3 regions of the Noviherbaspirillum phoenicis genome follow, and region 2 is predicted to be linked to each of the others. Evidence: predicted binding sites of a transcription regulator. Region 2 holds the regulator's gene; each other region holds the start of a gene.

Region 1 (2,264 bases), 1.5 Mb from region 2:
GTTGGCATTGCCGGCTTGCGCGGCGCGCGTGATGGCCAGCAGCGGCCCGGCAAACAGGCCTCCCACGGCCGAGTACCAGGCATCGCATCCGGCATTGAGCCCGGTGGCGCCATGGGCATCGCCGCTGACGCCTATCGTCACCTGTGGCGGGATCAGCGCGCGCAGGCGCTGCACGCGCTCCCTTGCCGCCGGGGCATCCACCGACACGCCGGGAATCTTGATCGAGCCGACCCGGGGCAGCTGCGCGATGCGGGCGTGCAGTGCGTCGCTGAAGTTGAAGTGGGTCGTGCCCGGATTGTCGTACACGCACAGCGGCACGGAAAGGGAGCGCGTTACGGCTTCATACAGGCCGAAGACTTCATCATCGGTCAGCTTCTGGTAGGACACCGGCGCCAGCAGCACCGCATCCGCCCCGGCCTTCTGCGCATGCTCGGCCAGCGCCAGCACGTCGTGGGTGCGCAGCGCGCCGATGCCGACCATCATCGGCACGCCGGCTGCATGGTCTAGCGCCAGCTCCGCAAGCCGCTTGCGCTCGGCCATGCCGAGGTAGGCATAGTTGCCGGTCGAACCGAGCACGCAGATCGAATCGACCCGGGCCAGCACCAGGCGCTGAAGCAGCCGCACAAAGGCAGGCTCGTCGACGGCCTCTTCATTCATCGGCGTCAGGGGAAAGGCGCTCAGGCCATGAAGCATGCTGGATTCTCCTTGTGGGTTGGGATGCACTTGCGCATGGCCAGGATGGGTGCAGGCATGATGACATTCATCCGTAACGCTGTACAAGCCGACGCAGTGCTGGCACCTCAGACCAACTGCTTGCGTACATGACGCAGACAGATGAGTCTTGATGCACCCGTGCGCATGTCACGGCGTTCCCGGCCCTGGCAGAGGAAAGCGCGTGGGGCCCCGTGCGCGACGAAGTTTTAACTCCCGGAAAAAATTGACCTGCATCAACCGGCCGGCCTGGCCGGGAAAATATGCTGGCGGCGTTTTCATCAACCAGGGAGCATCATGAAAAAAACAGCCATCGCCGTTGCCATCGCCGCCGCCGCACTGACCGCCGGCGCCGCCTTCGCCCAGGAATCGCCGTGGATGGTCCGCGCCCGTGCCGTGCATATCGACCCGGCCGATCGTTCCTCCCCCATCGGCGGCGTCACCGATTCCGACCTTATCACGGTGAGCAAGAAAACGATTCCCGAAGTGGATATTTCGTATTTCTTCAATCCGAACTGGGCCGCCGAACTGGTGCTGACCTATCCGCAGAAGCATACCGTGAAAGTAGATGGCGCCAGCATAGGCAGCTTCAAGCACCTGCCGCCGACATTGACGCTGCAATACCACTTCCTGCCCAAGGCCACCTTCGATCCCTACCTGGGCGCGGGCATCAACTACACCCGCATTTCCAGCGTCAGGCTGGATAACGACATTTCGCTGGAGAAGAACAGTTGGGGCCTGGCGCTGCAGGCCGGCTTCGACGTCAAGCTCAACCGCAACTGGTCCATCAACGTGGATGTGAAGAAGGTGCAGATACGCAGCGACGTTTCGATGGCTGGCGAGCAGATCAGCCGCGTGAAGCTTGATCCGGTGCTGTTCGGGGTAGGCGTGGGCTATCGCTTCTGACGAAACGCATTGGGATGGATCGGGATGCGCGCATCAGGCGCATCCCGATGCCTGGCCATGCAGTCATGGCAGGCGATGCGGGCCATGCCCTCATGCAAAGCGGCTGAAGTCGGGCTTGCGCTTTTCAAAGAAGGCGGTGAAGGCTTCCTTTGCTTCCGGCGCGGTCAGCATGCGGCGGAAATGCTCGCCTTCCTGCGCCATCTGGGCGTCGATGTCTGCTGCAGCGCCCTGCTTCATCAGCAGCTTGGTGGTGCGCACAGAAGAAGCCGGCAAGGCTGCCAGCTTGGCCGCCTGGGCCTGCACGAAGGCTTCCAGTTCACTGGCCGGCAGTACCCGGTTCACCAGCCCCATTTGCTGCGCCTCGTCGGCCAGGAAAGCCTCGCCCAGCATCAGCTTCTCGGCTGCCCGCTGGTAGCCGGCGACGCGCTGCAGCAGCAGGCTGGAAGCGAATTCCGGGCACAGGCCAAGCTGGCTGAACGGCATCGAGAACTTTGCATTGTCGGATGCATATACCAGGTCGCAATGCAGCAGCATCGTGGTGCCGATGCCCACCGCCGCGCCGCTGACCGCAGCCACCACTGGCTTGCTGGCGCCCTTCAATGCCGCCATGAAGCGAAACACCGAACTGTTTTCCCCCTGCGGCGGCT
Region 2 (2,264 bases):
AGGCCATCAACCAGGACCTGCGGCGCGATCAGGCCGCCAGCCGGCTGGGACTGTCGCTGGCGCTGCACTTCGATGCCGCCGCGGGCCGGCTGACAGGCGCGATGCGCGGCGCGCAGGGGATTCCGCATGGCGCGATGACGCTGCGCCTGGTTCATTCCACGCGTCCGGAAAAGGATATCGTGCTGCCGGTGGTGGCGGATGCGGAAGGCCACTTTGCCGTGAGCCTGCCGATGCTGGAGATGGCGCGCTGGCAGGTGATGCTGGAAGACCAGGGCCGGACCTGGCGCATCAATGGCGTGTGGCCCTGGCCGCAGCAGGCGACGGCGACGCTGTCGGCCGACCAATCCTGAAGGAGGCATAGATGCGGCGTCTTGCAATGGTGATCCTGTGGCCATCCTTCCTGGTGGCGGCGATGGCGGAAGGTTTTTTCTTTTCCCTGCTCGATCCGCAGGATCTGCACCTGGGCGGCGCCGAGTTCACGCTGTCGCCGCTGGCGGCTTATACGGTGGGATTCTTCCTGTTCTGGCTGTTCTGCGCGCTGGCGGCGATGCTCAGTTATTACCTGGCCAATGTGCCGGCCGACCGCCAGCCGCCGCTATGACGGCGACAGGGCCGAGCCTAATCGCATTTCTCGGTGCCGGCCGCCATGGCTTTCAGGCGGGGCGGATCGAGAATCACGATTTCGCGGTTGCTTACCTGCAGCACGCCCAGCTTCTTGAAGCGTGACAGCAGGCGGCTGATGCTCTCGATGGTGAGTCCGAGATAATTGCCGATTTCCTCGCGCGACATGCGCAGCTGGAAGGCGGTGGAGGAATAGCCGCGGGCGGCATAGCGCGTCGTGAGATTGACCAGGAAGGCGGCGAAGCGCTGGCCGGCGCGCATATTGCCCAGCAGGAGCATGACGCTCTGCTCGCGCGTGATTTCCTGGCTCATCATCCGGTGGAAATGGTGCAGCAGCGTGGGAATGTGGCCGAACAACTCTTCCAGCCGGCTGAATGGAATGTCGCAGACTTCACTGTCTTCCAGCGCCACCGCCGAACAATGGTGGCGCTCGGTGCCGATGGCGTCCATGCCGAGAAGCTCGCCGGCCATCTGGAAGCCTGTAATCTGCTGCTCGCCGCTGACATTGATCTGGAAAGTCTTGAAATGCCCAAGCCGGATCGCGTACAGGTTGGTGAACGGATCGCCCATGCGGTAGAGATGGGTGTCGCGCGGCACCTTGCGCCGGCGTCCGATGATGGCGTCGAGACGCGACATGTCGGTATCGTCCAGGCCCATGGGCAGGCAAAGCTGGTGCATGCTGCACGCCGCGCAACTTGCCTTCAGGGCGTTGACGTTGATGGGCGTGGTCTGGCTGTTGACTGGAATGGACTGGATCATGGTCGCCAATGATATATCTCAAGCCGTTGAAAACGCGAAACGCTACGGTATGAAACGTGCCGCAAGACTGATCTGCGGATTAGAACGGTCGGTACGGCGAAGTGTAGCAAACACATCGTAACGCGGATACAACAGATATTAGCGGCGTATCAAAATGTTAAGCAAAATGTGGGTTGTGTTCGTTAGCGCACAGTCGATCGGAGGAAAGATGGGTATCTTTTTGACACGATATGGCTGTGCTGGTGTTCCCCTTTCTTCACCCTCAACGACTGGATGCGCAAAATGAAAAAAATGTTAACGCTGTTGGCACTTCCCCTGGCTCAGGCCGCAATGGTTTCGGCTTTCGCGCAAGCGCCTGCCGCCACTTCCACCGATCCATCGGCCAGCCAATCCCGCGCCGAAGTCAAGTCCGGCGCCAGCGCGGCGAATGCAGACCGCGTCAACCAGTTCAACGACCGTCCCGGCGCAGCCGTGAAGGGCAGCGGCACCAGCCGTGCCGAAGTCAAGTCCGGCGCCAGCGCTGCCGAATTCGACAAGGTCAACCAGTTCCAGGACAAGCCGACGGCTGGTATGCCTTCAGGCAACAAGAGCCGTGCAGAGGTCAAGGCTGAACGCAATGCAGGCGCCGGCCAGCTGCGCGCCAACACCGAAGTGCCGACACCGGGCACCTCGTCGCAGCAGAATCTGAACAATCCCAAGGCCCTGACGCCCGAAGAGCGTGCCGCCCGTCGCGAAGCGCGCAAGCAGCGTGCCGCCGAACGTCGCGCCAAGCGCGCTGAAAGCCGCACGGCAGCCAGCGGCAAGGCAGCCGGCACCGAAGGCACCCGCACCATGCCGGCCGATGGCGGCGCTGGCGCCGGCAATCCGGCTCCAGGCAAGTAAGC
Region 3 (2,264 bases), 2.1 Mb from region 2:
TGGAGCATTATCCCGGCATGACCGAGAAGGCGCTGGAAGACATCGTCGCGCGCGCCAGGGTGCGTTTCAACCTGGCCGATGCGCTGGTGATCCACCGCGTCGGACCCTTGCTGCCGCAGGAGCAGATCGTGCTGGTGGTGACTTTGTCCGCCCATCGCGGCGAGGCGTTTGCCGCTTGCGAATTCATCATGGACTACCTGAAGAGCGAAGCGCCGTTCTGGAAGAAGGAGCAGACGCCCGACGGCGCGCGCTGGGTGGACGCCCGCAGCAGCGACGAAGCCGCGCTGCGCAGGTGGTCGGAGCCGGCCGCGTGAGCTGGCTTGCGGTCGGAATAGGCGCCGCGCTCGGTGCCTGGCTGCGCTGGCTGCTCGGCATCGCGCTCAATACCGTACATGCCATCCTGCCCTACGGCACGCTGGTGGCCAACCTGGCCGGCGGTTTTCTGATCGGCATCGCCGTCGCGTTCTTCGAGCGCTTCCCCGGCTTGCCGATTGAATGGCGGCTGTTCGCCGTCACCGGCTTCCTTGGCGGCCTGACGACCTTTTCCACCTTCTCCGCTGAATCGATGATCCTGCTCCAGCGCGGCCAGTACGGCTGGGCGCTGGGTCATATCGCGCTCCACCTGGTCGGCTCGATCGCCTGCTGCATCGCCGGGTTCGCCGCATACCGCGCATTGGCGGGCTGAATCCGCAGGGCATGGCCCCTGTCGATGCAGCCTGTTTTCCGCCTCCAAATTTCTCTCTTTAAAGACCGGGTCGCGGTAGCGGTCAGCCGCGCGTCATACCGTGGCGCTTGACCTATATCAACCAGGCAGTCACCGGGCAGCCGCTACAGTGACTGCAGCCGGCGCTTGCGGCACACGCTTGAAAAGCGAATCAACAGCCCAATTTGTCGCTTAGATTAAAACTATCAGGAGCATTACGATGCGACTCGACAAACTCACTACCAAACTCCAGGAAGCCCTGGCCGACGCGCAAAGCCAGGCCGTGGGCAATGACAATCAATATATCGACCCGGTGCATCTGCTGATCGCCCTCTTGAACCAGGATGACGGCGGCAGCCGTTCGCTGCTGCAAAGGGCCGGCGCCAATATCGGCGGCCTGACCAGCGGCCTCAAGAGCGCCCTGCAGCGCCTGCCCAAGGTCAGCGGCACCGGCGGCGAGGTGCAGATCGGCCGCGAACTGCTGTCGCTGCTGAACCTGGCCGACAAGGAAGCCCAGAAGCATGGCGACCAGTTCATCGCCAGCGAAATGGTGCTGTTGGCCCTCACCGAGGACAAGTCCGAGGCCGGCCGCCTGGCCCGTGAAAACGGCCTGACCCGCAATGCGCTGGAAGCCGCGATCACCGCGGTGCGCGGCGGCGGCAACGTCAATTCGCAGGATGCCGAAGGGCAGCGCGAATCGCTGAAGAAATACACGATGGACCTGACCGAGCGCGCCCGCCAGGGCAAGCTTGACCCGGTGATCGGGCGTGACGACGAGATCCGCCGCGCCATCCAGGTGCTGCAGCGGCGCAGCAAGAACAATCCGGTGCTGATCGGCGAGCCGGGCGTGGGCAAGACCGCCATCGTCGAAGGCCTTGCCCAGCGCATCGTCAATGGCGAGGTGCCCGACAGCCTGAAGGGCAAGCGGGTCCTGTCGCTGGACATGGCGGCCTTGCTGGCCGGCGCCAAGTACCGCGGCGAATTCGAGGAACGGCTCAAGGCGGTGCTGAAGGAGCTGGCGCAGGACGAAGGCCAGACCATCGTCTTCATCGATGAGCTGCACACCATGGTGGGCGCCGGCAAGGCCGAAGGCGCGATGGACGCCGGCAACATGCTCAAGCCGGCGCTGGCCCGTGGCGAGCTGCACTGCGTCGGCGCCACCACGCTGGACGAATACCGCAAGTACGTCGAGAAGGATGCCGCGCTGGAGCGGCGCTTCCAGAAGATCATGGTGGACGAGCCCAGCGTGGAAGCCACCATCGCCATCCTGCGTGGCCTGCAGGAGCGCTACGAGGTGCATCATGGCGTGGACATCACCGACCCGGCCATCGTCGCCGCGGCCGAGCTGTCGCACCGCTATATCACCGACCGCTTCCTGCCCGACAAGGCGATCGACCTGATCGACGAAGCCGCTTCCAAGATCAAGATCGAGATCGATTCCAAGCCGGAAGTGATGGACAAGCTCGACCGTCGCCTGATCCAGCTGAAGATCGAGCGCGAGGCGGTGCGCAAGGAAGCCGACGAGGCATCGCAGCGCCGCTTCGGCCTGATCGAGGAGGAG

The links. The regulator FNR, encoded in region 2, switches genes on or off when oxygen is low (the NO sensors DNR and NnrR bind a similar motif). The targets are predictions, from matches to a motif close to TTGATNNNNATCAA.
Region 1: a site for FNR is predicted at 938-951, ahead of ABC383_RS17990 (OmpW/AlkL family protein). Genes of this name have one in related genera too.
Region 3: a site for FNR is predicted at 793-806, ahead of clpB (ATP-dependent chaperone ClpB). Genes of this name have one in related genera too.

Annotation. Positions count from the first base shown of each region.
Region 1 covers NZ_JBDFLX010000001.1:4,031,559-4,033,822, reverse strand. Annotated here, with positions in the region: gene ABC383_RS17995 (dihydrodipicolinate synthase family protein) at 1-693, opposite strand, end outside; gene ABC383_RS17990 (OmpW/AlkL family protein) at 1,009-1,617, shown strand; gene ABC383_RS17985 (enoyl-CoA hydratase) at 1,708-2,264, opposite strand, start outside.
Region 2 covers NZ_JBDFLX010000001.1:2,488,412-2,490,675, reverse strand. Annotated here, with positions in the region: gene ABC383_RS11265 (FixH family protein) at 1-350, shown strand, start outside; gene ABC383_RS11260 (hypothetical protein) at 362-601, shown strand; gene fnr (fumarate/nitrate reduction transcriptional regulator Fnr) at 619-1,380, opposite strand; gene ABC383_RS11250 (hypothetical protein) at 1,663-2,262, shown strand.
Region 3 covers NZ_JBDFLX010000001.1:343,557-345,820, forward strand. Annotated here, with positions in the region: gene moaE (molybdopterin synthase catalytic subunit MoaE) at 1-314, shown strand, start outside; gene crcB (fluoride efflux transporter CrcB) at 311-685, shown strand; gene clpB (ATP-dependent chaperone ClpB) at 924-2,264, shown strand, end outside.